DNA from 2 places in the Arthrobacter sp. 10T44 genome. Region 1 is predicted to be linked to the other one. Evidence: predicted binding sites of a transcription regulator. Region 1 holds the regulator's gene; the other holds the start of a gene.
The links. Region 1 encodes HrcA, which represses chaperone genes, less so after heat shock. Its sites were predicted from a motif close to TTNGCACTCGNNNNNNNCGAGTGCNAA; they were not measured.
Positions count from the first base shown of each region.

Region 2: a site for HrcA is predicted at 8,140-8,166, ahead of AC1DBL_RS03270 (Hsp20/alpha crystallin family protein). Genes of this name have one in related genera too.

Region 1 covers NZ_JBFTGT010000002.1:343,239-352,998, forward strand. The annotation lists gene lepA (translation elongation factor 4) at 1-1,461, shown strand, start outside; gene hemW (radical SAM family heme chaperone HemW) at 1,464-2,702, shown strand; gene AC1DBL_RS06105 (DUF4870 domain-containing protein) at 2,772-3,191, opposite strand; gene AC1DBL_RS06110 (DUF3097 domain-containing protein) at 3,314-4,168, opposite strand; gene hrcA (heat-inducible transcriptional repressor HrcA) at 4,401-5,414, shown strand; gene dnaJ (molecular chaperone DnaJ) at 5,495-6,622, shown strand; gene AC1DBL_RS06125 (16S rRNA (uracil(1498)-N(3))-methyltransferase) at 6,625-7,395, shown strand; gene AC1DBL_RS06130 (GerMN domain-containing protein) at 7,470-8,405, opposite strand; gene AC1DBL_RS06135 (PhoH family protein) at 8,723-9,760, shown strand, end outside.
Region 2 covers NZ_JBFTGT010000001.1:693,423-706,113, forward strand. The annotation lists gene AC1DBL_RS03230 (HAD family hydrolase) at 1-673, opposite strand, end outside; gene AC1DBL_RS03235 (YegP family protein) at 660-962, opposite strand; gene AC1DBL_RS03240 (glycoside hydrolase family 15 protein) at 1,107-2,870, opposite strand; gene AC1DBL_RS03245 (DUF72 domain-containing protein) at 3,041-3,805, shown strand; gene AC1DBL_RS03250 (App1 family protein) at 3,855-4,937, shown strand; gene AC1DBL_RS03255 (glycoside hydrolase family 1 protein) at 4,934-6,487, opposite strand; gene AC1DBL_RS03260 (hypothetical protein) at 6,615-7,004, opposite strand; gene AC1DBL_RS03265 (DnaJ domain-containing protein) at 7,098-7,517, opposite strand; gene AC1DBL_RS03270 (Hsp20/alpha crystallin family protein) at 7,638-8,063, opposite strand; gene AC1DBL_RS03275 (MerR family transcriptional regulator) at 8,213-8,500, shown strand; gene AC1DBL_RS03280 (phosphatase PAP2 family protein) at 8,530-9,309, opposite strand; gene AC1DBL_RS03285 (DNA alkylation repair protein) at 9,433-10,530, shown strand; gene AC1DBL_RS03290 (hypothetical protein) at 10,647-10,856, shown strand; gene manD (D-mannonate dehydratase ManD) at 10,984-12,213, opposite strand; gene AC1DBL_RS03300 (sugar kinase) at 12,279-12,691, opposite strand, start outside.

The sequences.
Region 1 (9,760 bases):
CTGGCGATGGAGAACAACCTCACGATCATCCCGGTCCTGAACAAGATCGACCTGCCCGCGGCGCAGCCGGAGAAGTATGCCGAGGAGCTGGCCAACCTGATTGGCGGCGACCCGGACGAGGTGCTGCGCGTCTCCGGCAAGACCGGCGCCGGCGTCGAAGTCCTGCTGGACAAGATCGTCCGCGATCTCCCCGCCCCGGTGGGCGACCCGAACGCCCCCGCCCGGGCAATGATCTTCGACTCCGTCTACGACACCTACCGCGGCGTCGTCACGTACGTCCGCGTGGTGGACGGCATGCTGCACCCGCGTGAGCGCATCCAGATGATGTCCACCCGCGCCACCCACGAACTGCTCGAAATCGGCGTGAGCTCCCCGGAGCCCACCCCGTCCAAGGGCCTGGGCGTCGGCGAGGTCGGCTACCTGATCACCGGCGTGAAGGACGTCCGCCAGTCCAAGGTCGGCGACACCGTGACCAACCTGGCTAAGCCCGCCACCGACTCCCTGCCCGGCTACGCCGACGCCAAGCCGATGGTGTTCTCCGGCCTCTATCCGCTGGACGGCACCGACTACCCGGTGCTCCGTGACGCGCTGGAGAAGCTGATGCTCAACGACGCCGCCCTGGTCTACGAGCCGGAGACGTCCGCCGCGCTGGGCTTCGGCTTCCGCGTCGGCTTCCTGGGCCTGCTGCACCTGGAAATCACCCGCGAGCGGCTCGAACGGGAGTACAAGCTGGACCTGATCTCCACCGCCCCGAACGTGGAGTACGAGGTGACGCTGGAGGACAAGAAGGTCGTCCACGTGACCAACCCCAGCGAATACCCCACCGGTAAGGTCTCCGAGGTCCGCGAGCCGATGGTCTCCGCCACGATTCTGGCGCCCAACGAGTTCGTCGGCGCCATTATGGAGCTGTGCCAGAGCCGCCGCGGCGTCATGGGCGGCATGGACTACCTCTCCGAGGACCGGGTGGAGATCCGCTACCGCCTGCCGCTGGCCGAAATCGTCTTCGACTTCTTCGACATCCTGAAGTCCAAGACCCGCGGCTACGGCTCGCTGGACTGGAAGGCCGACGGCGACCAGGTCGCCGATCTGGTCAAGGTGGACATCATGCTCCAGGGCGAACAGGTCGACGCCTTCAGCGCCATCACCCACCGCGACAAGGCCTATGCCTACGGTGTAATGATGACCGGCAAGCTGCGCGAACTCATCCCGCGGCAGCAGTTCGAGGTGCCGATCCAGGCTGCCATCGGCTCCCGGATCATCGCCCGCGAAAGCATCCGGGCCATCCGCAAGGACGTCCTGGCCAAGTGCTACGGCGGCGACATCACCCGAAAGCGCAAGCTGCTGGAGAAGCAGAAGGAAGGCAAGAAGCGCATGAAGATGGTGGGCCGCGTCGAGGTCCCGCAGGAGGCCTTCATCGCCGCACTCACCACGGACGAGTCCAAGGACAAGGCCAAGAAGTAGCCATGCCAAGTGCGCTTCCCCTCGGTGACCCCGCGCCGTCGGACGGGCTGCTGCCCGGCCAGGCGCTGGAGGGCGCCGCGGACCGGGCCTTCGGGCTCTACGTCCACATTCCGTTCTGCGCCGTGCGCTGCGGCTACTGCGACTTCAACACGTACACCGCCACGGAACTCGGCGGCGGCGCCTCGCAGGACGCCTACGCGGACACCGCCGTCGCGGAAGTGGACTTCGCCGGGCGGGCGTTGAAAGCCTCCGGCCTCCCGGAGCGCCGGCTCAGCACGGTGTTCTTCGGCGGCGGCACCCCCACGCTTCTCCCGGCCGGGGACCTGGCCCGCATCCTGGCCGCCGCGATCGACACCTGGGGCCTCGAGCCCGGCGCCGAGGTCACCACGGAAGCCAACCCGGATTCGGTCACGCCCGAATCCCTGCAATTGCTCGCCGACGCCGGCTTCACCCGGGTCTCCTTCGGCATGCAGTCCGCGGTGCCCCACGTGCTCAAGGTCCTCGACCGCACCCACACGCCCAGCCGTGTGCCGCAGGTGGTCCAGTGGGCGCGTGAGGCGGGCCTCGCGGTCAGCCTGGACCTGATCTACGGCACCCCGGGGGAGTCGCTGGAGGACTGGCGCTACTCGCTGGAGACCGCACTGTCCTACGGCCCGGACCACATCAGCGCCTACGCGCTGATCGTCGAGGAGGGCACGAAACTCGCCGCCCAGATCCGGCGCGGCGAGGTTCCGGGGATCGACGACGACGACCATGCCGCCAAATACGAACTGGCCGATGAACTGATCTCCGCGGCCGGGCTGGGCTGGTATGAAGTAAGCAACTGGGCGCGCACGCCGGACCAGGCCTGTCGCCATAACCTGGCCTACTGGCGTGGGGATGACTGGTGGGGCATCGGCCCCGGAGCGCATTCGCACGTCGGCGGGGTCCGCTGGTGGAACGTCAAGCACCCCACGGCCTACGCCGGTCGGCTCGCGGCAGGCGTCTCGCCCGCGGCCGGGCGGGAGACCCTCGACGCCGAGACCCGCAACGTGGAGCGCGTCATGCTCGAAGCCAGACTGGTCACCGGCCTGGAAATCCCGAGTCTTGGCGGGCTGGGGGATACCGGACGGCACGCGGTCGCCGGACTCATCGCCGACGGGCTCGTTGAGCCTGCGGAAGCGTTCAAGGGCCGGCTGGTGCTCACGCTCAAGGGCCGGCTCCTAGCCGACGCCGTGGTCCGCCGGATCCTGCCGGACTAGGTAGTCCGCCCATGCGGGCCGGAAGTGTCCGATCGCCTTGGGCGCGCGGGCCGAAAATGTCCGTTCGCGCTACTTGATCCAGCGGAGGTTGTACTCGTAGCGGTGCGGCTGGCCGCGGTTGACGTGGATGCCGGCGGCCACCGAGAAGCAGGCGAGGGCAATCCAGATGGCGGTCGCCAGGACTGCGAACAGGTTGCCCACCACCGGGACGAAGACCAGCAGATTGGCTACCACCGCAGCGATGGTGGGCGGAAGCGTAAAGTTCAGCGCCTCCTTGGACTCCTGCGCCGTGAACGGGCCGCGGTCCTTGAAGATCAGGTAGATCAGCAGCGCGGGAATGCAACCCAGAATGCCGCCAAAGTGCGCCAGGGTGGCCCATTGCCGGTCCTCGCTTGCCGTCAACGGCAGAGCATTTGCGGGAACGCCATGGTACTGCGACTGGCCATGGCCGGCCTGGTGATCCGTGTGTTCGCGTGCGTCTTCTGCCACGTTTCGTCCTTTGGATTGCGGTGGAGCGTAGGTACCTGTACGAGCCGCGGCCGCAACAAAATGCAGCGGCCGCCCTACCAAGAATACTTGCTCGGACCGCGAACTAAAGCACGGGGAGGCGGCTACGGCACCGTGAGGAAGTCGATGACCTCTTCGACCCGGCCCAGCAGGGAGGGCTCCAGGTCCGCGTAGCTGCGGACAGCGCCGAGGAGTTTCTGCCAACCCAGGCCGATGTCCTCCTTGGTGCTGTGCGGCCAGCCGAAGGCCGTCAGGATGCCGGTCTTCCAGTCCACCCCGCGCGGAATCACCGGCCACCGCTCAATGCCCAGGACGGCAGGGCGGATGGCCTGCCAGACGTCGACGTACGGGTGCCCGACGATCAGCACGTTGCCGGCCGCGCCCGGGGAGGCCATCACCGCGTCGGCGATTCGCGACTCCTTCGAGTCTGGAACAAGGTGATCCACCAGGACGCCGAGGCGACGGCCGGGGCCGGGCCGGAACTCCTTCACGGCGGCAGCGAGGTCGTCGATGCCGTGCAGCGGCTCGACCACGATGCCCTCGACGCGGAGGTCGTCACCCCAGACTTTCTCGACGAGTTCGGCGTCGTGCTTGCCTTCCACCCAGATCCGGCTGGCCTTCGCGACCTGGGCACGCTGTCCCTCCACCCGGACCGAACCGGAGGCGGTGCGCGCGCCGACTCCGGCACCCGCCGCGGGAACCCGCGGGGCGGGCGGCATCAGCCGGATGGGCTGGCCCTCGAGCAGGAAGCCGAAGCCGAGGCGGAAGGATCGGGACTTGCCGCGCCGGTCCTCGAGGGCCACGACGTGCATGCCGCCGGACTTCTCCACCCGGGTTACGGCGCCCACCCAGCCGGACTGCACGTCCTCCAGCACCATGCCGCGCTCCACCGGGATCGCGGGCAGCTGGGCCTTGGCGGGCGCGGAGAGATCCTGCGGGCCCCAATTCTGGTACGACATCTGCTACACACTGCTTTGCACTCGGGAATTACGGGGGACAGAACGGCGGCGCGGCTTGTGGTGTGCCGGGAAACACCAGTCCCGGGGCTCACGCCCGCAGCGAATCCAATGCTAACAACGGCGCGACTCATATTAGACTGGTTAGCACTTAGGCATGTCGAGTGCTAACCCCGGGTGTTCTTGCACGCGCGGCGGCACCGGCGAACCGATACGGGTCGATTGGAGGTGGAGAGTGAGCGAGCCACGCAAACTCGAAGTGCTGCGCGCCATCGTGGAGGACTACGTCCATTCCCGCGAGCCGGTTGGATCCAAGGCCCTGGTGGAACGGCACCATCTGGGCGTGTCCAGCGCCACGATCCGCAATGACATGGCCGCCCTGGAAGACGAGGGCCTGATCACGGCGCCGCATACCAGCGCCGGCCGGATTCCCACGGACAAGGGCTACCGCCTGTTCGTGGACCAGATTTCGGCCGTCAAACCCCTCTCTCCGGCGGAGCGCCGCGCCATCCAGGCGCTGCTCGAGGGGTCCGATGACCTCGACGACGTGCTGGACCGGACGGTGCGGCTGCTGTCGCAGCTGACGAACCAGGTCGCCGTCGTGCAGTACCCGCTGTTGAGCCGGGCCCGCGTCCGGCACATCGAATTCGTGCTCCTGGCGCCGCGCAAGGTACTCACGGTCCTGATCGCGGATACGGGCAAGGTGGAACAGCGGGTGATCGACGTCGGCCAGGACTTCGGCGACGACGCCCTCGCCGAACTCCGCACCCTGTTCCTGGCCAGGCTCTCCGGCACCCCGTTGAGCTTGCTGCCCCAGTCGCTGCAGGCCGTGGTGGACAGCTGTCCGCCGGTGCGGCGGGGACCCGCCCAGGCCCTGGCCCGCGGGCTTGAATCGCTTGCCGCGAGCAGCCGCGAGGAACGGATGGTCATGGCCGGGACCGCCAACCTGGCCAGGTCCAATGTGGATTTCCCGCTGAGCATCGGACCCGTGCTCGAAGCGCTTGAAGAGCAGGTGGTGATGCTGCGCCTGCTCAGCGACATGGCAGAGGACCCGCGCGGCGTCACGGTAAGCATCGGCCGGGAGAACCCTTACGACGGCCTGTCCGAAGCGTCCGTGGTGGCCACCGGCTACGGCCCGGACGCCACGGCCAAGGTCGGAGTCCTTGGCCCCACCCGGATGGACTACCCCACCACCATGGCCGCCGTCCGTGCGGTGGCCCGCTACCTTTCGCGGATCCTCGGGCCCTGACGGGCCGGATCCGGAACCGGACTTCTTGCCAACTACAGGCAGTGCCCCACTGGCAGTACAAAAAGGAAGAGATACAGACTTTGAGCAGCCACTATGACGTTCTTGGAGTCTCCCGTGAAGCCACGGGGGAAGAGATCAAGAAGGCCTACCGCAAGCTTGCGCGGACCCTGCACCCGGATGTGAACCCCGGTGATGACGCTTCCGAGCGCTTCAAGGCGGTCACCCATGCCTACGAGGTGCTTTCCGACCCGCAAAAGCGCCGGGTCTACGACACGACGGGCAACGAGAACGGGAACGACAACGGCTTCGGCGGCGGCTACGCCGGCCAGGGCTTCGCCTTCCAGGACATCTTCGAAACCTTCTTCGGCGGCGCCGGCGGCCAGGGCGGCCCCGCATCCCGGGTGCGGCGCGGCCAGGACGCCCTGATCAGCGTCCGGATCGACCTGCGCGACGCCGTCTTCGGGGTCAACAAGAAGCTCGAAGTGGACACCGCCGTCACCTGTCCCACCTGTGAGGGTTCCTGCTGCCGCGAAGGCAGCCACCCCGAGCGCTGCGACATTTGCGGCGGCAGCGGCCAGGTCCAGCGCGCCGTGCGTTCCATCCTCGGCCAGGTCATGACCACTGCCCCCTGCGGCAGCTGCGAGGGCTTCGGCACGGTGATCAAGGATCCCTGCAACGAATGCGCCGGCCAGGGCCGCATCCGCAGCCGCCGCTCGCTTACCGTCAAGGTTCCCGCCGGCGTCGCTACCGGCACCCGCATCCAGCTCTCCGGCCAGGGTGAGGCCGGTCCTGCCGGCGGCCCGTCCGGTGACCTGTACGTCGAGATCCGGGTCAACAACGACCCCACCTACGTGCGCGAAGGCGACGACCTGCACGCGAGCCTGAACATCCCGATGACGGCGGCCGCGCTCGGCACAGAGCTGACCCTTGAGACCTTCGACGGGCAACAGGAAATCGACGTCAAGGCCGGCACCCAGTCCGGCGAGGTCATCACGCTGCGTGGCCTGGGCGTCACGCACCTGCGCGGCTACGGCCGCGGAGACCTCAAGGTCCACCTGCAGGTGGATACCCCCGCGAAGCTCGACGCCGCCCAGGAAGACCTGCTGCGCCAGCTCGCCAAACTCCGCGGCGAGCAGTTCACCGAAGGGAAGCTTGCCGCCAGCGGCGGCGTCTTCGCGAAGCTGCGGGACCGGCTCGGTAACCTGTAGCGGTGAGCAACCCGGTCTTCTTCACCCCCGCAGGCACCCTGGACCAGCTGGTCCCCGGCGCGACGTTCGTCCTCGAAGGCGCCGAGGCGCGCCACGCGGTGACGGTCAAGCGCCTGGCCGTGGGGGAGCCGGTGGACATCGCCGACGGCGCCGGCAAGCGGATCACCGGCACCGTGACGGCCGCCGCGCCGCAGGAGCTGACGGTGGAGTGCGGCGAGGTCGTGACCGAGCCAAGGCCTGACGTTCGGCTGGTGCTGGTGCAGGCCCTGGCCAAGGGCGACCGCGACGAGCTGGCGGCTGAGACCGCGACCGAATTGGGGATTGACGCCGTCGTGCCCTGGCAGGCCGAACGCTCGATCGTCCGCTGGAAACCCGAACGCGCGGCGAAGGCGCACGCCAAATGGCAGTCCGTGGTGACGGCAGCCGCGAAGCAGGCACGCCGCGCCTGGATTCCGGAGGTCCGCGCCGCGGTGGACGGCAACGGCCTGCAGGCGGCCGTAGCCGCCGCGGACCTGGCCGTGATCCTGCACGAGGACGCGGTTCGGCCCCTGCGGCAGGTGCTGGAAGCCTGGCACCAGCAGGCCGGCGACGGCGGTGTGGCCCGCGAGGTGCTCCTGATTGTGGGCCCCGAGGGCGGCATCAGCCCCCGCGAGGTCACCCGGCTGTGCGGTGCGGGAGCCGTCACCGCCCTGCTGGGCCACCACGTGCTGCGTTCTTCCACCGCCGGCCCCGCCGCCACGGTGCTGGCCAGCGACGTCCTGGGACGTTGGTAGGGGCAAGCAGTAATAGGACAGGCCAGGCGCCGCGCCCGTGCGGGTACGCCGGGTGCCTGCCTTAGCGGAATGCCTTAGCGGACAGTGAACCCGCGGGTATCTACGTTCAGGTCCTGGACCTTGGTGCCGGGGTCGACCTGCGACACGCGGACCTCATACTCACCGGGACCGAGGTTCAACGAGAGGTTGAACAGGCCGGGCTTCGAGGCATCGGCGGAGGCCGTGATGTTGCCGTCCAGATAGGGCGTCTTGCTGGCGCCGTCGACCCGCAGGATCTCCCAGCGCAGCTTGCCGCCCGGGACCGTGCTCCGGCCGGAAATCTTGACCGCGCCGTCCGCCACCTCGGTGCCCTCCTGCGGATCGATGATCCACACGGGCGCCACCATTCCGGCGCTGCGCGAGGTCGGTGAACCGAGCCGGACCCGGTTGAAGGCGACGTAGTCGGTGTGCCCGTCGACGAGGATGACGACCTGGATCTGCTGCCCGGTATCGGTCAGCCCGGCGCTGGCACCGGCGGCCGTGGCCGTGTAGACGAGCTGCTGGATCGCGCGTTCGGCCATGTCGGCGTCGACGTTGCTGTTGAACGCATCGGCGGACACGTCCACCGTGATCACGTTCTTTCCGGAAATCGAGGTGGCGAGGAGCCTGGGGTTCTGCCACGGGGTGAAGAAATCAGGGTCCAGCGGCTTCTGCGACATCATCACCCGCAGCGCCCTGGTGATCGGATTGTCGTCTTCGGACACGTCCCGGAACTCGCGGTACAGGAAGACGTTGTTGTTGCTGCGCCCGATCCAGTAGACCGGAGCCTTGTTGGAGGCCTGGGTGGATTCCAGCGGTGCGCTGGTGGTGGCGACGCCGGCGGCCGGGCCGGGGACCGTGTGGGAGGGCGTGTCGGAGTTCGTGATGCCCGGCTGGGGCGTGGCCACGCAGCCGGACAGCGCCAGGGCAGCGGGCAGCACAAGGTGCAGCAAGCCGCGGCGCGTACGCCGCCCTGCTGCTGTCTTGTTCACTCCACGCTGGCTGATTGCCCCTGTCCCTTCGCTGTGTTTCTCGCTCCGCGGGCCCGGCAGGGCCGAATCCAGCATTGCACAAGGTGCCTGCGCTCCAGTGGGGATTCCGCGCTGTCCGGCGAACTGCAACGGGAACGATATGAGGACGATATGAAGTTGATACCTAATGCCCTCCGCTCCGGCATCGGGCCGCGCTGGCGTAAGATGGAAGGACCCGCTGAAACCCGGCGCGGACGGCCCGGAACGCCGTCGGCCGGCGCCGAGGCGGCGAGACCATTTCCGAACTGGAGGGGACCAGAGGCCCACGGGCCAACACCATGACTGAAGCAGCCAACGGCAAGGCCCGGATCAGCGCGAACGAGCGCACCGCAGGGGAATTTCCCCACTCCCTCCCAGGTCTGCGGACGGAGGTGGTCCTGTTCGACAATTCCGACCAGATGGTGCAGTCCCTGGGGAGCCATGACGAAGCCCTGCGCTTTATCGAAACCCAGTTCCCCAGCGTCGACTTCCATGTCCGCGGGAACGAGCTCTCCATCAGCGGCCCTGCCGCCGACGTGCCCAGGATTATGCGGCTGCTCAACGAGGTGCGCGGCCTGGTGGCGCGCGGCACGGTGATTACGCCGGTTGTCCTGCAGCAGCTCGTGTCGCTGTTGCGCACCCAGTCGCTGCAGAACCCGGTGGACGTTCTCACCCACAACATCCTCTCCAGCCGCGGCAAGACCATCCGGCCCAAGACCTTGAACCAGAAGAACTATGTGGATGCGATTGACGCGAACACGGTGATCTTCGGGATCGGCCCGGCCGGCACCGGCAAGACCTACCTGGCCATGGCCAAGGCGGTCCAGGCGCTGCAGCAGAAGGAAGTCAGCCGGATCATCCTGACCCGCCCGGCCGTCGAAGCGGGGGAGCGGCTCGGCTTCCTGCCCGGCACGCTCAGTGACAAGATCGATCCCTACCTGCGTCCGCTCTACGACGCCCTGCACGACATGATGGACCCCGAGTCGATCCCGCGGCTGATGGCCGCCGGCACCATCGAGGTGGCGCCGCTGGCCTACATGCGCGGACGCACGCTCAACGACGCGTTCATCATCCTGGACGAGGCCCAGAACACCACCCCCGAGCAGATGAAGATGTTCCTCACCCGGCTGGGCTTCGGCTCCAAGATGGTCGTCACCGGCGACGTCACCCAGGTGGACCTGCCGTTCGGCACCCGTTCCGGGCTGCGGATCGTCGAAGACATCCTGCAGGGGATAGAGGACGTCAATTTCTCGGTCCTGGACGCATCCGACGTCGTCCGGCACCGGCTGGTGGGCGACATCGTCAACGCGTACAGCGTCTGGGACGAGACACAAAGG
Region 2 (12,691 bases), on a different contig from region 1:
CGGCGAGGTTGTCCAGCAGCGCGCGCGGGCTTTCATAGACCTCCACGGCGCCGGCTTCGCGGAGTTCGGCTTCGCTGGTGCCCCCGCAGGTGAGCCCGATCGCCGGGATGTCCAGCTTCCCGGCAGCGTAAATATCCCAGACGGCGTCCCCCACGTATACGGCGTTGCCGGCGGGGACGCCGACGGCCTTGAGCGCCGCGACGAGGATGTCCGGCGCGGGCTTGCTTTCCTTCGCGTCAGCCGAGCTGGTGGCGGCGTGGATGTAGGCGTCGGCGTCGATGGTGGTGCGGAGAATCTCCAGGTCGCGGTCCCTTGCCGAGGACGCGAGGGCGACGGCGAGGCCGGCGTCGAAGCATTGCGCCAGCAGGTCCCGGGCGCCGTCGAGCCGCCGGAGCGAGGGCCAGAAGGTGGAGAACACCGCGGCGTGGGAGGTCATGATGTCGGCGTCGCCGTCGGGATCGCGGTCTTCCGGCAGCAGGCGGTCAAGGATCCTGTCCCCGCCCATTCCCACCGAGCGGTGGATGCTGGCCATCGGCACGTCGTAGCCGGCCTGCCGGAAGGCCTGCCACCACGCGAGCGTGTGGATGTAGGAGGAGTCGACCAAGGTTCCGTCGACGTCGAAGAGGACTGCGGCCTGGTGCTGCCCGGCCGACGACGGGTCAGTGGTGGGCACGGGTGCGCTTCGTGGCCGCCAGGGTGCCGCCGGAGAGCGAGGAGCCGCGTCCAGTGCCGCCGCCGGTCCGCCGCTTCGCCAGCGAGGCCATCACTGCGGACTGGCCGTCGCCGCTGCGGTCACGGATCAGGCCGGTTCCGGCGATCTCCCGCGCCTGGGCAATCCCTGCCACGGCCGCGCGTTTGGTGGGGAACGTGACCGAGACGGCCATCAGGCCGCCGGCAGCGTCCATCATCCGAATCCGGTAGCCGCCGTCGGGCGCATCCACGAGCTCGAAATATCCAGCCATTGCATACTCCTTCAATCCTGCACCCCGTGCGGGGATATTAGTAAGTATACTTATCTAAGCTCTGGAAGAAAGTCCGGCGGCCGGTCCCGGTCCGGCGGATTTCGCCGCCGTCAGCCGGTGCCAGGGCACCGTTGGAGCATGCCGTCAGTGGCCGTCGGCCTGCAGTTCGAGTGCGCTGCGCACCAGTGCGAAGTGGCTGAAGGCCTGCGGGGTGTTCCCCAGTTGGCGCGCCTCCTGAACGTCCCATTCCTCGCTCAGCAGCCCGACGTCGTTGCGCAGCGCCAGCAGCCGTTCGAACAGCTCCCTTGCCTCGCGGCGCCGACCCGCACCCAGCAGCGCCTCCACCAGCCAGAACGAACACGCGAGGAAGACGCCTTCGCCGCCCGGCACGCCGTCGTCGCTCTGTTCCTGCCGGTAGCGCAGCACAAAGCCGTCATGGGTGAGCTCCCGCTGCACCGCCTCGATGGTGCCGACCACCCGCGGATCATCCGGAGCCAGGAACCCCACGCGCGGGATCAGCAGCAGGCTGGCGTCCAGTTCGGGCCGGCCGTAGGACTGGACGAAGGTGTTGCGTTCGGCGTCGAAACCGTTGGCCATCACGTCGGCGTGGATCGTGTCGCGGAGCGCTTCCCAGCGATCCGCCGGGCCGGGGAGGCCGGAATCCCGGACGCCCTTGACCATGCGGTCCGCCGCCACCCAGGCCATCACCTTGGAGTGGGTGAAATGCCGGCGCGGTCCGCGCATCTCCCAGAGACCGTTGTCCGGCCGGGTCCAGGCGGTCTCCAGATGCTCCATCAGCGCCACCTGGACGTCCCAGGAGTCATCGCCGTCGTGCAGCAGTGAACTCCGGGTCAGGGCCAGGCAGTCCAGGACCTCGCCCCAGACGTCCAGCTGCAGTTGCCCGGCTGCGGCATTGCCGATCCGCACCGGCGCCGACCCCTCATAGCCGGCCAGCCAGTCCAGCGTCATTTCCGGCAGCCTTCGCTCGCCGTGCAGGCCGTACATGATCTGCAGATCGGCCGGATCCCCCGCCACCGCGCGCAGCAGCCAGTTACGCCACGCGGCGGCCTCCTCCGAGTAGCCCGAGGCGAGCAGGGCCTGCAGCGTCAGGGTCGCGTCCCGCAGCCAGCAGTAGCGGTAGTCCCAGTTGCGTTCCCCGCCGAGCTCCTCCGGCAGCGACGTGGTCACGGCGGCCACGATGCCGCCGGTCGGGGCGAAGGTCAGGGCCTTGAGGGTGATCAGCGAGCGCAGCACGGCATCGCGGTACGGGCCGGTGACCCGGCACTTGGCCGACCACTGCTGCCAGAACGATTCGGTGGCTTCAAGCACGCCTTCCGGATCCACCTTGCGCGGGCGGCCGAGGTGGCTGGGTGCCCAGGTCAGCACGAAGGGAATGCGCTGGCCAGCCTTGACGGTGAAGTCGCTGGCGGTCTGCATGTGCTCGCCCCGGAGCGGGGCCTCGGTGACCAGGTATGCGGCGTCGGGGCCGGCCACGGCGTGGATCCCGTGCTCGTCGCGGCGCACCCAGGGGACGATGTGGCCGTAGTCGAAGCGCAGGGCCAGCTCGCCGCGCATCCGTACCGTGCCGCGGATCCCCACCACGATCCGCACGATGTCCGCCGCGCCGTCGCGGGGCGACATGAAGTCGATCACCTTGACCTTGCCCTCGCCGGTTTCCCATTCGGTTTCCAGGATGAGGGTGTTCTTGCGGTAGTGCCGCCGGGTGCATTCGCCGCCGGACGCGGGCGCGAGCAGCCAGCGGCCGGCCTTGGGGCTGTCCAGCAGGGCGTTGAAGCAGGCCGGCGAGTCGAAGCGGGGCAGGCACAGCCAGTCGATGGAGCCTTCCGTGCTGATCAATGCGGCGGTGTGCAGATCGCCGACCATTGCGTAATCCTCGATACGTGCCATGGGTCTTACAGTGCCACACGCCGTGCTGGCGGCCGAGGACGACGTGGCAGATTGCGGGGCGGATTGCGGGGCGGATGTCGCTGCGCGGGCACCGGATGTCGCTGCGCGGGGCAACGGGTTCCGCTGCGTGGGGGCTGGGACGGGCGGCCTGCCGGCACTAGGATCCCAACATGCCGGAACAGGACTACGGGGTACACCGCCACGGCGTGGCGCACATCGGAACCAGCGGCTGGAGCTACGACCACTGGGAGAACGTGCTCTATCCGCCCGGGCTGCCGGCACGGGACCGGCTGGCCCATTACGCATCGCGCTTCACCACGGTGGAGCTGAATGCGAGTTTCTACCGCTGGCCGCGGGAGAGCTCCTTCGCCGGGTGGCAGCGCCGCCTGCCGGAGGGCTTCACCATGTCCGTCAAGGCGCCGCGGGGCCTGACCCACGGCAAGAAACTCTACGGCCCGGAGGTCTGGGCGGAGCGGATCACCCGCTGCTGGCACGAACTCGGTGACAAGCGGGCCGTGCTGCTGGTCCAGCTGCCGCCGGATTTCGCGCGCGACGACGCCCGTCTGGGCTACTTCCTGGCCGCCCTGCCGGAGTGGATCCGCGTGAGCGTGGAGTTCCGCCACCCCAGCTGGGACCACCCGGCGGTCTATGAGCTGCTCGAACGGCACGGCGCTGCCTACTGCGTCATGAGCGGCGCGCAGCTGCCGTGCATCCTGCGTGCTACCGCCGGGTTCGTCTACGTCCGGCTGCACGGGCCCGACCGGGACCACCTCTACGCCGGCTCCTACTCCGACCAGGAACTTGGCTGGTGGGCGGAACGGACCCGCGAGTGGCTGGCGTCGGGCAAGGACGTCTACGCCTATTTCAACAACGACGGCGGCGGCAACGCCGTGCGCAACGCCACCAGGCTGCGTGAACTGCTGGGCGACGCCTGACCGGCGGACCAATCGCCGGCAGGACGCGCCGCTGTGGGAGAGTGGAGTTATGGAATTGGCCTCGCAGGAACCAGCGCAGCAACCGCAGCCGGACAGGAAAGTCTCGGGCAGCCAGGCCTTCCGGCTGGCCCACTGGGTCTCGGACTCGGTCAACCACCTCCGCCTGAAGGCAGCCAGGCGCTGGAAGTTCAGCCCGCAAACCATCGCCTACCAGGGCTACGGCTCCACCGAGTGGGTCCGGGTACTGGGCCGCGTCCTGCTCACGAGCAAGCCCACACCCGGCAGCCGGGCGGAGCAGGCGGCGCAGAACGGCAACCAGAATGTCCGCGGCTGGCGCGCGTTTACGTCTGTCCCGATCCAGTTCATTGAGGTGGAGATCGAGATCGGCGGCATCACCACCCGGGTGCATGCCGACCGCGGTGGCATCGTGGACACCGTGGTCCCGGTTTCACTTACGCCCGGCTGGCACCGCGCCGTGCTGCGGGCCGAAGGGACCGAGCCTGCGGAGGCGATGATCTATGTCATCTCCCCGGACACCACCCTTGGCATCGTCTCGGACATTGACGACACGATCATGGTCACGGCACTCCCCCGGCCGTTCCTGGCCCTGTGGAACACCTTTGTGCTCAACGAACGGGCCCGGATGGCGACCCCGGGCATGGCCGTCCTGATGGACCGGCTGCTGGTGGAACACCCCGAGGCGCCGGTGATCTACCTGTCCACCGGCCCTTGGAACGCCGCCCCGACGCTGGCCCGCTTCATCACGCGCAACATGTACCCCTCCGGAACCCTGCTGCTGACCGACTGGGGCCTCACCCACGACCGCTGGTTCCGCAGCGGCCAGGAACACAAGCGCCGGAACCTGGAACTGCTGGCCAAGGAGTTCCCCAACATGCGCTGGCTCCTCTTCGGCGACAACGGCCAGCACGACGAGGCCATCTATTCGCAGTTCGCCCGGGAGCACGGAGACCGGGTCGCCGCGATCGGCATCCGCCAGCTCTCCACCGGCGAGGCCGTGCTGGCGGGCGGACATTCCGAGACCGGCGACCACACGGGCTCCAGCGTCCCGTGGGTCTACTCGCCCGACGGCGCCGGCATGGCCAAGCGCCTGCAGGAGCTGGAGATCCTCTAGCCGGCCGCCGGGGCTTCGGCCGCGGTTCCTGCTTCGGGGGTTTCGACGTCGGCGGTGGCGCTGTCCGCCGTGCCGCCGTCGCCCGCGACCATCGCAGCTGCCCCGGCGTCCCTCTTCCGGGCCGCCATGAGCTCCCGGATCCAGTAGTAGGAGGCCTTCGGCGTGCGGATCATGGTGTCACGGTCCACGTGCAGCAGGCCGAACTGCTGCTTGTAGCCGGCGGACCATTCAAAGTTGTCCAGCAGCGACCACACGTAGTAGCCGCGCAGCTCGATCGACTCTGCGGAGCCGCCGGGTGAGGTCGCCTCGATGGCCGCCCCGATGTGCTCGGCAAGGTACCGCACGCGGCGCTCATCCGGGACGATGAGGCGGCCTTCGGCGTCGTGGATCTCCAGATCCTCGAAACTTGCGCCGCCCTCGGTGATGTAGACCGGCGGCAGTTCCGGGTAGCGTTCGGCCATTTCCGCGAGCGCCACGGCCATGTAGTCGGGCTTGATCGGCCAGCCGTAGGCGGTGATCTCGGTGTCCGGGAAGCTCTCGATGTGGAACGGGGTTCCGGACCCGCCGCCGTTGAGGTCATTGCCCATGGCCTCGGCCATGCCCTGGGGCACGGTGCCCTCGCCGGGTCCGGCCGCCACCCGGGTGGGCATGTAGTAGTTCAGCCCGTAGAAGTCCAGCGGCTGCGAAATCAGTTCCATGTCCTCGCTGGACGGGCTGAAGGAGGAGAAGAAAGTGGCGGCCCTGATGGCGTCCGGATACTTGCCCAGCAGCACCGGGTCCGCGTACAGGCGGTTCTGGGCCATGTCCATCAGCCCGGCGCTGACCTTGTCCAGCGGGTTGGCCGAGGCCGGGACCATCGGTGAATAGACATTGGTGAGGCCGATTTCACCGGGCACCTTCGCCGCCCGCAGCGCCTGCATCGCGAGCCCGTGGCCCAGCAGCTGGTGGTGGACGCTCGGCAGCGCCTTGAGCATGTGCGCTTCGCCCGGGGAGTGCACGCCCAGCATGTAGCCGTTGGCACTCACCGTGGCCGGTTCGTTGATGGTCACCCAGCGGGCCACCCGGTCCCCGTAGGCCGCGGCGGCGATGGCGGCGAATTCCCCCAGCCGGTAGGCGGTGTCCCGGTTCATCCAGCCGCCGGCCTCGTCCAGCTCCAGCGGCGTGTCCCAGTGGTACAGGGTGGCCATCGGCGAGATCCCGTTGGCCAGCAGCAGGTCGATCAGGCGGTCATAGAAGTCCAGGCCCTTGGGATTCACCGGACCGCTGCCGCCGGGCTGGATGCGGGGCCAGGACAGCGAGAACCGGTAGGAATCGATCCCCAGCTCCTTCATCAGCGCCACATCTTCGGGCATCCGGTGGTAATGGTCGCAGGCCATGGCGGGGCTGTGATCATTGACGATCGAGCCCGGGGTAGCCGCAAAGACATCCCATCCCGAAGGTCCGCGCCCGTCCTCGTCCAGCGCCCCCTCGATCTGGAAGGCGGCGGTCGCCACGCCCATGGTGAAATCGGCCGGCAGCAGAGCGGCCAGATCGTGGGCGGAAGCATTCATTGGCGGATCCCCTATGCAGTTGCGCTGGTGGTTGATTGATTTTAGGCCCCGGCGGGCGCCCACGCCACAACCGGCGCCGGCACCTCCGCCGGTGTGTCCGGCGCCTCCGCCCCCTGAGCCCGGCGCCCTAGTAGGTGGACTCCTCCGGCCCGAAGAGGAACTCCTTGGCATGGGCGACGGCCTTCTTGAACGCGTCATTCCGCAGGCTCAGGAGTTGCTCCGCCTCGTCCGCCGCGGGCTCAAGGTAGCCGGTAAACCCGGGCCGGAGCACCCAGATGTCCCCGGCGGGCGGTAGATAGAACACCCCGAAGGAGCGGTGCTGGCTGTCCTCGGCGGCCCAGATGGGCACCACCGCCAGCGCGGCGCCGGTGTCCACATTGATCCACTGTGCGCGCGGAAGGGGCAGTTCGTGGGCCTCCGGGTCAAGGAAGGGCGCGGTTCCTTCGCCCCACCTCTCCTCGAACCGCTCGTGGAACGCGGGCATCAGGTGCGAATCGTAACGCCGCCATGCGCTCATGGCTATCCTCCATTTTCTTGTATTCCTGCCTGCTGCTTCCTGCCTGGTGCTTCCTGCCTGGTGCGGCACGCGGCACCGCCCCTGGTTCCCGCGTCACTCCGGCCCCCGCTCCCACCGCACCGGGGTCACGCGCAGCACCGGCTGCCCGCCTCGGTGGTGCCGCACCGGAATGTCCCGGCCGACGGCGGTGCGGCCGGCGGCGGTGCCCCCGGTGTCTGCCACGCGGGCCGGGCGGGCCGGCCGGGCCGCGGAACCGGCGGCGTCATAGGCGGCCCGCGCGTCAGGATTCCGCAGCACCGAGAACGACTCAAGGATGCGGCGCGCCTCCTCCCCGCCGTCAGACCCGGCGCCGGGCCGGGCATCCGGGCCGCCTCCGGACGCCGCACCGGCGGCCGCTTCGACGTCGGGATGGCGGCGGCGCATCAGCGCGCGGAAGGAGCGCTGGATCTCGGCCGGAGACGCATCCGGCGCGACGTGCAACGCGGCGTAGAAGCCGCGCGGGTCGCGGTTCATCGGCTCACCTCCTGGCTGGCCGGACGGGGCTCGGGCCGATCAGGCGGGGATCCGGCCGCACGTTCCGGCCGGCCGGATCCCCGCACCGCCAGCGGTCCGAAGCGTCCGCCGCCGGCGCTGTTACTTCCCGATCTCCTGCATCTTGTCCTGCGTGTGCGTGATTTCAATCTTCCGCGGCTTGGCCTGCTCCAACACCGGAATCCGGAGCGTCAGGACGCCGTCGGCGTAGCTCGCCTTGACCTTGTCGGTGTCCAGCGTGTCGCCCAGGATCAGCTGGCGGCTGAATACTCCGCGCGGCCGTTCCGAGGCGATCAATTCAACGTTGGGCTGCGTCGGGTCGCGCCGTTCGGCCCTGACGGTCAGGACGTTGCGCTCGATGTCGAGATCCACCGAGTCAACATTGACGCCGGGAAGATCGAACGCGACGACGAATTCGCCGTCCTCCTGCCACGCGTCCATCGGCATGGCGGCGGGCCGCGCCGCCGTTCCGAAGACTTGCTGGGTCAGCCGGTCCAATTCACGGAACGGGTCCGTACGCATCAACATCATTTCCCACTCCTTCATACGAGAGTCTTGAATCTTCCTGCCTATCCAGCCCACTCGGTTATCTGTGGTGGTGGATATAGATTTTTTATAGCACCAGTGCCAAACTGATGCAACAGGAAATTTTTCGACCACACGAAGGGACGTGAGCCATGGCGGAACGTGAAGCGGACGTCGGGGTGTACGCGATCTCCGTGGTGGCTCAGCTGGTCGGGACCGGGCCGCAGAACATCCGGCTTTACGAGCGCAGGGGACTCCTGACCCCGGACCGCACGGCGGGCGGAACGCGGCAGTACAGCGAGACGGATCTGGTGGTGCTGCGGCGGATCAGTGAGCTGCTGGACGAGGGGCTGAACCTCGCCGGCGTCGCCAAGGTGCTGGAACTGGAAACGGCTAATGCCAAGCTCCGTGCGGAGCTTAAACGACGCGGGGCGCGCTGACCGGCAGCGCGCCCCGTCTTCGCCGGCGCCTACTCCGCGCCGGTCTCCTGCTTGGAGAGTTCACCGGTGATCCGCTCCCCCGGGATCCTGGCGGTCCGCCAGGTGTCCAGCAGGATCACGGCGCCCAGGATCACGAACGAGATGGACAGCGAGGCAAGGGCATCGGTGGTCCAGTGGTAGCCGAGGTACAGCCGGCTGAGCGCGGCGAAGAAGATCCCGATGCCGGCTACGGCGAAGCCCGCGACGGCGGCTTTCGGGTTCTTGCGGCGGGAAAAGATCAGGAACGTGGTGATCAGCAGGAAGTCACAGGCGCCCAGGACGTGGCCTGACGGGAACGAGAACGTGGAGTCAGCCCCGAAGAGCATAAGGTCCACCGGCGGGCGCTGCCGGCCGACCGACCGGCCGATGATCTGGGCCAGGATGACCCCGGTCAGCATGCCACCGGCCAGCACCATCGGCCGCCAGGCGTGCTTGGCCAGCAGCCCCCACGCCACCGTGAACACCAGGATGATGATCGGCAGGCCGATGGGTCCGAAGACAATGGCCAGGATGATCATGATGGTCGTGGCCGGCTCCCCGCGCAGGGCCACGAGCCCGGAGCGCACCGGCTCGTCAACGGCGGTGATACCGCCGTGCTGCAGCACGCTAACCAGGATGGCAATGAACGCCACGACGCCGACGACCATAAGCCCGACGGCGATCCGGTACAGATTCCGCCGCGCATCCACGCTCATGTAGCGCTCCTCCACCACAAACTTGTCATGGAAGACCCGCCACCAGCCGGATTGCCCGGTTTTCTGCTCTGCCATTGCCGTATCCGCCTCTGCGCCGTGTGTGGACATTCCCAACGTGAAGAATATCCCGGTTCCCGCGCCGCGGGCGCGTCGGACCGGCAGCCGGTCCCGCGCCGTTCCCGCCGGTAGCCTGAACCCATGGGTGTCATGAACGAACTGATCAACCCCGGGGTGGTCGGCTCGCTGGGACGGATCCTTGCCGCTGCTTCCCCCGGCCGCCGCTTCCCGCAACTGGCCGGCACGGCCGGGCAGCTGGACGGGCTGGGCCTGCGCGAACGCACCGACCTGCTCAGCAGCGCCCTGCTCACCGATCTGCCCGCCGACTACACCGCTGCGGCGGCGGTCTTCCGCCAGGCGCTGAAGGACCCGGACTTCACCGGCTGGATGATCTGGCCGGTCAGCGAGGCGGCCGCCACCCTCGCCCTTGCCCGGAGGGGCCCCGCCGATTTCGAGGACTGCTTGTCGCTGCTCGCCGAGCTGACTCCGCGGCTCACGGGTGAATTCGCCATCCGGCGGCTCCTGGATGCGGACCTCGACCGGGCCCTGACGGTCATCCAGCGCTGGACCAGCCACCCCGACTGGCAGGTCCGACGGCTCGCCAGCGAGGGCACCCGGGCGTACCTGCCGTGGGCAATCCGTGTTCCCGGACTCACGGCCCGGCCGGCGGCAACCCTCCCGATCCTGGACGCCCTGTACCGCGACCCGGTCGAGGACGTCCGGCGGTCGGTGGCCAACCACCTGAACGACCTGGCCCGGCATGCCCCCGACGAAGTGGTCGCCGCCGCAGCGCGCTGGCTGGCGGAGCCGGACGCGAACACCGCCAGGGTGGTCCGCCACGGCCTGCGGACCCTGGTCAAGAAGGCCCACCCCGGCGCGCTGGAGCTGCTCGGCTTCGCGCCGGCGTCGCTCGCCGTGACGCCTCCCCGGCTCGACCGCACCGTCGTGGAACTGCCGGGAGACCTGGGATTCGATTTCGACGTCGCCAACACCGGCCCGGCGGAGGCCCGCATCGCCGTCGACTACGTGGTGCACTACGCCAAAGCCAACGGCGTCCTCGCGGACAAAGTGTTCAAGCTCGGCACGGCCGTCCTCGGGCCGGGTGAATCCAGGACATTTTCGAAGCGCCATGCCTTCCGCCAGATGACCACCCGGGTCCACCACCCCGGCGACCACGCGCTGCAGCCGCAGGTCAACGGGGTGCGCTATCCGGGGGCCGGTTTCACGGTGCTGACCTAGGCTCCGGAAACGGACGGCGGCGTGCCCGCGTGGTGATTTGACTCACATTTAAATCAGACGTTATCCTCGCTTCAGCCGTTGGCCCCGCGGCGACCACCTCCCGGAAAGACAGTGCGATGACGACAGCAAGCGAATGCATCGAGATCCAGGTCGACAATCGCCAACTCTTGGACGACCGGCTCAACGACGCCGTCCAGGGGCTGCAGCGGCTCGCCATGCTCACCGGCACCCACGGCATCCTGCTGACCCGGCACAAGCCGGGGCACTACACGGCCGCACTTTCGGACCAGGTCCCCTTCGGGATGACCCGGGAAGTCGTCCGCTAGGCCGCGGGCGCGGCGGGCCGGGGACGACGCGCCCCGGCCGCTAACCAGACCAGGTCCCGGGCGGCTGAGCTGCGAATCGCCGCCCGGGACCTTTTGGCTTCAGCGGCGGTTCACCAGCCGTGGCCGACTACCAGTCATGGACGGTGCCGTCGACGAGGCGGTTGTAGGGCAGGTAGGCCTGCTGGTACGGGTAGGCCGCGGCGGCCTCCTCGTTGAACTCGACGCCGATGCCGGGGGTCTCCCCCGGGTGCAGGTAGCCGTCAACGAAGGTCATGGACTGCTCGAAGACCTCGTTGGTTGCATCCGAGTGCTGCATGTATTCCTGGATCCCGTAGTTGTGGATGGCCAGGCCCACGTGCAGCTGCGCGGCGAACCCGACCGGGGAGATGTCCGTGGGGCCGTGGAAGCCGGACTTGATCTGGTACTGCGCGGCGAAGTCCATGACTTTCTTCAGCGGCGAGATACCGCCGAAGTGCGTGGAGGCGGCCCGGACGTAATCGATCAGCTGTTCCTTGATGATGGTCTGGTAGTCGTACACGGTGTTGAAGATTTCACCGATGGCCAGCGGCGTGGTGGTGTGCTGTCGGACCAGGCGCAGCGCCTCCTGGTTTTCCGCCGGGGTGCAGTCCTCCAGCCAGAACAGGTCGTAGGGTTCCAGCGCCTTGCCCAGCTTCGCGGCCTGGATCGGCGTCATCCGGTGGTGCCCGTCGTGCAGCAGTGGGATTTCCGGTCCGAACTCGTTCCGGACCGCCTCGAACACCGTCGGCAGGTGCCGCAGGTAGGCGCGGGTGTCCCAGTCCTCCTCCTGCGGGAACGCACCGCGCCCGGCGGGTTCGTAGTCGTACCGCTCCCCCGATGCCTGGGCCTGCGCCGCGACCCCGTACACGGCCTTGATGCCGGGCACGGCGGTCTGGATCCGGATCGACTTGTAGCCCAGCTCCAGGTGTTCGCGGACCGAGTCGAACAGCGATTCCAGGTCCGAGCCGGAGGCGTGGCCGTACGCGCGCAGGCCGTTCCGGGACGCCCCGCCCAGCAGCTGGTAGACCGGCATGCCGGCCAGCTTGCCCTTGATGTCCCAGAGCGCCATGTCGACGGCGGCGATCGCGGCCATTGTGACGGGGCCGCGGCGCCAGTACGAGGACCGGTAGAGGAACTGCCAGGTGTCCTCGATCCGGTGCGGGTCCTTGCCGATCAGCAGCTGCGCAACATGCTCCTTCAGGTACGCGGCGACGGCCAGCTCACGGCCGTTGAGGGTGGCGTCGCCGATACCGGTGACACCGTCCTCGGTGGTGATCCGCAACGTGACGAAGTTGCGGGAGGGGCTGGTCACAAAGACTTCGGCGGCAATGATTTTCACGGCTGGTCCAGGCTTTCGGTGTCGGTCGGGAGGGATTCCGGGATGGTTCCGGGAGGGTGGGGGTCTTAGCGCTGGGTGCTTCCGTCCGGGGCGGTATCCAGCAGCGCCAGTTCCGCGGCGCTGGGGAGGCCCTCGCAGTCACCGGCGGTGCTGACCGCAAAGGCGCCGGCGAGGGTGCCGCGCTTGAGGCGGGCGGCGACGTCGCCGCCGTCGAGCAGGGCGGAAAGATAGCCCGCGGTGAAGGCGTCCCCCGCTCCGACGGTGTCGATACTGGTCACCGGCACGGCGGGGGCCTCCCAGCGGCCGGCTGCGGTGTGGACCCCGGCGCCGGCGGCGCCGCGCTTGACCACGACCTCCCGGACACCGCGGTCCAGGAGCTCGGCGGCCATGGCCAGTTCGGCGGCTTCGGGACATGCCCCGCTGCCGGCGTCCCCCAGGCCTGCGACCCCCATGCCGGCGACCAGCCCGAGTTCGTCGT